DNA from 2 places in the Virgibacillus sp. LDC1 genome. Region 1 is predicted to be linked to the other one. Evidence: predicted binding sites of a transcription regulator. Region 1 holds the regulator's gene; the other holds the start of a gene.
What was found. The regulator LexA, encoded in region 1, represses DNA repair genes until DNA is damaged. The targets are predictions, from matches to a motif close to CGAACATATGTTCG.

Region 1 (3,360 bases):
CCTTGGATCACGACGGAACCCGAAGCCAATTTGATCTTCTCGATATCCGATACAGCCAAACGACGTTCCCGATTGAACTTCATCGTGGAAACGGAAGCACGCTCAATCTTCAAATAAGGTTTGCGCAGGAAAATCATGAGCGCTAACAGGATATACAAGCTGACACCAACCCAATTCAACACGTCATTGCTTCCGCCGGCTGCCTGGGATGTCGCCGTTCCGAGAAGCGCATACAAACCAGCCAGTGCAACGAGTACTAACGGAAGAACATACTTACGCCCCTTAAACACGTCATGCTTATCATTGACGGCAGAGCCTTGGTATGAGGTCAGTCCCTGCTTTTTACGCTGCTTGTTCAGCTGTGACATATTTTTGTTTACTTTTCTTTCCCATGATCGTGACATATAGTTCCCCCTGAACTCAATTTCAAAATATTACCAACCCATATATAAACTTGGGGTAACCGTATTCGATTCCACGAATAATCGGCACCCCAAGTATTATAATTCTATCCATCTATCTGGTCATGAATCCACTGTTGTAGATCCATGCGACAATTGATCGACTAATGCTTTAATCGCGGGCCGCCTTTTTGTTCATTTTCATCAACCCATTCGATCGTTTCCAGCTGTTGTCTAAAGTTACTGCGAATATTATTAAGGTATATTTCCCGAAGCTCAGCCCGTTCTTTGAGCTCTTCCGCGGTCAATCCCTCACTCTTCTGTTTTCTTGCTAGTACATTGATGCGTTCAACCAAAGTATCGATGTCCATGACTCCTCCTCCAATTCCGATATCATGTATAACTTAAACATGTGAAAAAGAGCTTGTCAAGGCAACAGCACCCTTGCAAACTCTTATTAAGAACAAATATGAACATATGATGCCATAAATGGGTTCCTCTATGTTAAGAAATCAATAGTCGTCTATTATAAACACGCTTATACTGCGTGAAATCACTTCGTTAGGCAAGCTTAGAAATATAAAGCGAGAAGTAGGGACATATATAAGGAAAGGTTTGCTCTTAGCGTCGTCCAATTACCAGACCGGTAAAGACAACACCTCTCCGGCCTGAATATCCGGACCTTTCAATCCGTTAATTCTTCGGATGCTATCCAGATAGACTCTCGTATCCATATCTGCCGGTTTATGAAGGGAAGCAATTCGCCACAAACTATCACCATATTGAACAATAACCTGCTTCTCCCCAGTGGGCTTGTCCATCCCCCCGGCAAAAACGGAATATGCTCCTGTCCAAAATGAAGCTACGATCAAGAGGATGAATAAAAGCTTTATAAATGGAATGGATGCCATTCTGGACTTCAATTGATTGCTCCAAGTCTCCGAGGAATTCTTCGTTTGCACTGGAACGTTCTCATAAATGCTGCGGTATGTACTGTATTTCAACATGGAATCATCATCTCCCAAACAAGTGTTCTCTTATGGATTTATATTAACACGAACACTTGTTTGATTCAATACCCAAAAGAACATTTGTTCTATTTTTATTTAGAACTTATGTTTGTACGAACGGAAGTTCTATGTTATAATTTTCCCAAACGTTACTAAATGGGGTTGATACGGCATGTCGAAAATATCCAGCCGCCAGCTGGCGATCTTAGAGTTTATCCGCAACGAAGTTCGTAGCAAGGGTTACCCGCCTTCTGTCCGGGAAATCGGCGAGGCTGTCGGACTAGCCTCCAGTTCAACGGTCCATGGACATCTAGACCGTCTGGAGAAGAAAGGCCTCATTCGCCGTGACCCTACGAAACCAAGAGCCATCGAGCTTCTTGGCCAAGAAGAGTCCGATAGCGCAAACCTGTTTACCCACACCATTGCCAGAGTGCCTGTTGTCGGTAAAGTCACTGCAGGTGTTCCTATTACAGCCATGGAGAACATTGAGGATTATTTTCCGCTCCCGCAGCATTATGTAGGCGACGATAAGGTGTTCATGTTGTCGGTAGTCGGTGACAGTATGATCGAAGCTGGCATTCACAGCGGCGACTATGTCATTGTTCGCCAGCAGCAAACTGCAGACAATGGCGACATTGTTGTAGCGATGACCGAAGAAGACGAAGCAACGGTAAAGACCTTCTACAAGGAGAAGGATCATGTACGATTGCAACCGGAGAATCCTACCTACGAGCCACTGCGCCTGAACCATGTTACGATTCTCGGTAAAGTAATCGGACTCTTCAGGGACGTCCACTAATTTCATATATCTATGAATATAAGAGGTTACCTCCCTTAATTGGATGGTAACCTCTTTACTTGTTTTATTTAACTCACAGGGGATATCATTGTATTGTCTTGGACTAGTACCATAGCATTTTGCCTAAGATCCAGCCGATACGTTCGCGTGAGTTTAGAGTCTGATGAACCTTCTCCGCCAGGCCCCTCCGTGGACTCTAGAACAAGCTTATTATCTTTCACCATAGGAATCGTGCCTGGTCTGTAATAGGAAGTGTCGGATACCAAGGATTCATCCTGAAATCGGAGCTGGACGGCTTTACCCGTTTCATGCTCTACCGCGAACGCATAGATTTGTATACCATGACAGTCCCTATATTGCGGTGCAAGTATAAATACATCAGCATCCTGAAACGGCAAACGAATCATATCGACTGCTGCAGAGGTGGGTTGAATAAAAGTAATGTCCTCCAGCGTGGAGACTTCACCCGTAACGCCATGAGAACGATATCGTACGCTGTAGTTTCCGGTAAACGACAGGTCGGTTTCGAGGCCGAAGCAGCTCGGTGCTCCCAATGTCGTTATTTTTTCCTTTTCTACAGCAACCACACTCAACCTTCCCCTATCTGTTAAGCCTTGTGCTCGGATCGTCTCTTCCGTACCAGGAGGTAAAGTCCCTGCTCTCTGTTGTTCCTCTCTGCCAAAAGGCAATTGAAAGGCAATTAAAATAGTCAGAAGCATTAACCCTCCAGCAAATCCAACTTGTAAGTGCTTCCGACGTTTAGGCTTGCTGTCGGTGAAAATCACGGACCTATGCACGTTTTTTTTCATTTCGGATGTGAACTTTTCATCTGAAAAGGGAGCGTTTTTAGCCCGGGAATACCATTCTGGTTTATCCTCATTCATCGCCATTCTCCTTCAACAGGTTCTGTACTTTTTTCCTTGCCCGATACAGTCTTGATTTTACGGTACCCGCCGCTAGGTTAAGGAACTCCGCAATCTGATTTATTGACATCTCATAGTAAAGATCCAGGATTAACACCTCCCTGAACTTCCTGGGTAAGGTCATAATCATGGCCCATATTTCATTGGTATACTGCCCATCCAAATACTCTACTTCCGCCGACCGGCTTGAGGCATCTGTGAGCAGCTTGTCCTTGAGGGTCACTTTC
Region 2 (3,360 bases), 3.4 Mb from region 1:
AGTTCCCTAAGCTGTTCACCATCGAACGGCTTAAAAAAAATCGCGGCGATAAGATCTACTTCGATTATCTTCAGCATTACAGCGGAAGGACACTCGCTGCTCCATATACCCCGCGGGCCCGGCGGCTTGGGACCGTCTCCACACCGCTCACTTGGGACGAGGTCCGTCAGGATGTTTCTCCCACGGAATTTCATCTGCTGAACATTGAAGAACGGCTAAAAGAGAAGGGCGACCTGCTTCAGAGCCTGCCTCCCCAACCGATAGAGAACGTCATCCGACATCTGAAGCCCCAAGGAAAGGGATCGTCAAAAAGGAAAGGATAACTGCTCAATATCCGGCATAAGCTCCTTGCCGGAGACTGGCGCTGCCGGTTGAGGCAGCTTCCTTGGCTGTGCAGGAGCAGCCAGGTCCCGGACTGAACGAAGATGATCGCGAGCGCCTTCCTGCGTCTCGTTCTCTTGAGAAGTCCCGCTTGCAATCGTCCCGGATTCACTCACTATGGCAGTAGATGCCCCCGTGGTCAGTCCATTCAGCTCATATTCGTTCAGCAGCCTGGCCGCCATCGATTTGAAGGAACGTACGTAATGCTCTTCGGCATATGCGCCCTGTCCATATAACTCGCGGTAAGGCTGTACCACTTCGGGAAACTGGTGTTTAAGTGTTTCGATATACCATTTCTTCACGTCACGCGACAGTCTCAGTAACGAGATCATCGCAAAAGAAACACCCCTCACCTTCGCCTGCGACAAAAGATCCCTCAGTTCCGACTCCTTATCCGTCAAAAAGGGCAGCACAGGCGCCACAAACAAGCCCGTTCGTATGCCTGCAGCCGATAATCGGTGGATCGTATCGAGCCTGCCCTCCGGATGAGGCGATGCCGGCTCCAGCTTCCGGATGATGTCCCCATTCAGCGTGTTGAGACTGATGTTAACGGACACATTCTCCATCCGGGTCAATATGTCCAAATCCCTGAGCACGAGCGGAGAACGCGTTGTAATGCTCGTGGAGATGCGGTATTTAGCGAGCAGCTTCAGGCACTCCCGCGTAATCCCCTCCTTGCCCTCGATCGGCTGATACGGATCGGTTGCCGTTCCGATCGTAACCTGTCCAATCGATCTGCGCATCGCTTCAATATCATGATCAAACTTCCTCGCCGCACTCGATAACTGCTTCTCCAGCGCTTCGGCTGCATTCGACTTCATAAAGATATGATGCTGAAACTCATCTTCCGCCCCCATACCGATAAAGGATTGAAAAGCGCGGGCATAGCAAAAGCTGCATCCATGCCCGCATCCGCGGTACGGATTAATGGACCAATCGAAGGGCATCCTCTCTTCCTTTACTCTGTTTAAAGTCTGTTTGGTCGTTACCCGTTCATATAACGTACGAGCCACTCCTCTTCCTCCCCTCTGATCCTGTATTATTACTGTATTTTGAACTATTATTATTTTAACAAACATATGTTCTTATTATAAGTGGGTTTTACTGGATTTTCAAATTAACCTCCAGCAACGCTTCATCATAATATGTTGAACTTGGTCCAATTCCGCTTTATAATTAATATATATCATGTGATATATATCGATTGTTCTACATATAATTAATCCAAGGAGTTGCAGACAGCCATGGCACCGAAAACGAAGTTCACCAAACAAGATATCGTGCTAGCCGCATTTGACATTGCCAAGACCGATGGAATCGAGTCCATTACGATTCGTAAAGTAGCTGAACGTCTGGGCAGCTCCATCGCGCCGATCTATGTCAATTTCAACGATGCTGAAGAACTGGTTCAACAGGTCGTCGAAAAGGCCTTCCAGGTGGCCAGAGGATTGATTACAGAGCAGCAATCCGGGCAGCCGTTCCGGGATATCGGCATGGCAAGTCTCCGGTTCGCCAAGGAATACCCTGTACTCTACCGGGATTTGATTATGAAGAACAATCCCCATATGAAGAATACCCCGGAACAAATTCGTGAGGTTATCGTGTTGATGAAGCAGGACCCGGAGCTTTCGGGATTTTCTGATCAGGAGCTGCAATCTATTTTATTGAAAATGCAAACCTTTCAGACAGGTCTCTGTGTCATGCTAGCCAATGATTTATTCACGGAGAGTATGGATGACATCAAGATGATCCATATGATGGACGAAGCCGCTGAAGATTTCATACGTGCCGCTCGTTTGCGGAAACAGCAGGAGAAGTGAAGCTGTATAAGGCATCGATAAATAACAATCTGTGGGAGGTATATGGAGAATGGGAAGATACCTGGAGCAGTCGCTTCTGGATGAATGCTTGGCTCGGCTCGCTAATAAAAGGAATGTGTTTAGCACGGTTTTATGCGTTGAGGACCAGATGCAATCCCTTTCCCTTGTCAGCAGCGGCGGGGAGATGCAGACCGAGGACCGCTATTTCATTGCCAGCGTGACCAAATTGTACGTGACAGCTGTACTTTTGAAATTACGGGCGGAGCAGCGGATTGGGCTCGATGATCCAATCGGCAGGTACCTTTCAAAAGAGATCATGGCGGGACTCCATATGATGGAGAACAGGGATTACACCGAAGAAATCACGGTCAAACAGTTAATGTCCAATACGTCAGGCATCCCGGACTATTTTTCCGGGGACGTCTTCTCGGATCTCATTGCCGGGCATGATCAGGCTTGGAGTCTGGACAAAACATTGGATGCAGCCAGACGGCTAAAGCCCAAATTCAAACCTGGCCAAAGAAATAAAGCCCAATATTCCGACACCAACTACAGGCTGCTTGGACAAATAATCGAGAATATCAAGGGCGAATCCATTCAGAACGTATTCAAGGAGTACATCTTCGACAAGCTGAATCTGACACAAACGTATTTTTTCGATGATCCCGAGGATACCAGCACCGTTCCTTTCTATTTTAAGAAAAAGCGTTTGGACCTTCCTTTGTACATGGCGTCCATCGGAGCGGAAGGCGGCATTGTCTCAACGGCAAGGGAAACGATGATGTTCCTGCGCTCCTTTTTTAACGGGGATTTGTTTCCGATCAGCGATTTGGATGAGCTCCAGAGGCAATGGAATTTTCTATGGGCACCTGGACCCTTTTTCTATGGCATCGGCATTTCAAGACAGCCGCTCTCTCCATTCGGCCTAGGGCGAGGACTTATCGGTCACTGGGGGCAATCCGGCGCATTTGCCTTCCATCACCCCGAATCAGGACTCTATTTCACCGGAACCGTGAACCAGGCCGTGGGTCAATCCGCGGCAGTGCAGGCGATGACAAGAATCATTCGTCAATATGGGCGAGAGAAGAAGGCGCTTCGCCTGCACGCAGATGCCCCTTAAACAAAAAAATGTTCCACCCGTGTTAACTCTCAACATGGG

Region 2: OHJ21_RS19620 (SPL family radical SAM protein) is a predicted target of LexA. The motif match lies at 1,454-1,467, and genes of this name have one in related genera.

Annotation. Positions count from the first base shown of each region.
Region 1 is NZ_JAOXLZ010000001.1:888,733-892,092, reverse strand. Features, by position in the region: gene OHJ21_RS04240 (hypothetical protein) at 1-404, opposite strand, end outside; gene OHJ21_RS04235 (DUF896 domain-containing protein) at 566-772, opposite strand; gene OHJ21_RS04230 (LysM peptidoglycan-binding domain-containing protein) at 1,037-1,408, opposite strand; gene lexA (transcriptional repressor LexA) at 1,584-2,210, shown strand; gene OHJ21_RS04220 (hypothetical protein) at 2,279-3,094, opposite strand; gene OHJ21_RS04215 (RNA polymerase sigma factor) at 3,087-3,360, opposite strand, start outside.
Region 2 is NZ_JAOXLZ010000001.1:4,301,359-4,304,718, forward strand. Features, by position in the region: gene ligD (non-homologous end-joining DNA ligase) at 1-323, shown strand, start outside; gene OHJ21_RS19620 (SPL family radical SAM protein) at 306-1,394, opposite strand; gene OHJ21_RS19625 (TetR/AcrR family transcriptional regulator) at 1,626-2,201, shown strand; gene OHJ21_RS19630 (serine hydrolase domain-containing protein) at 2,251-3,321, shown strand.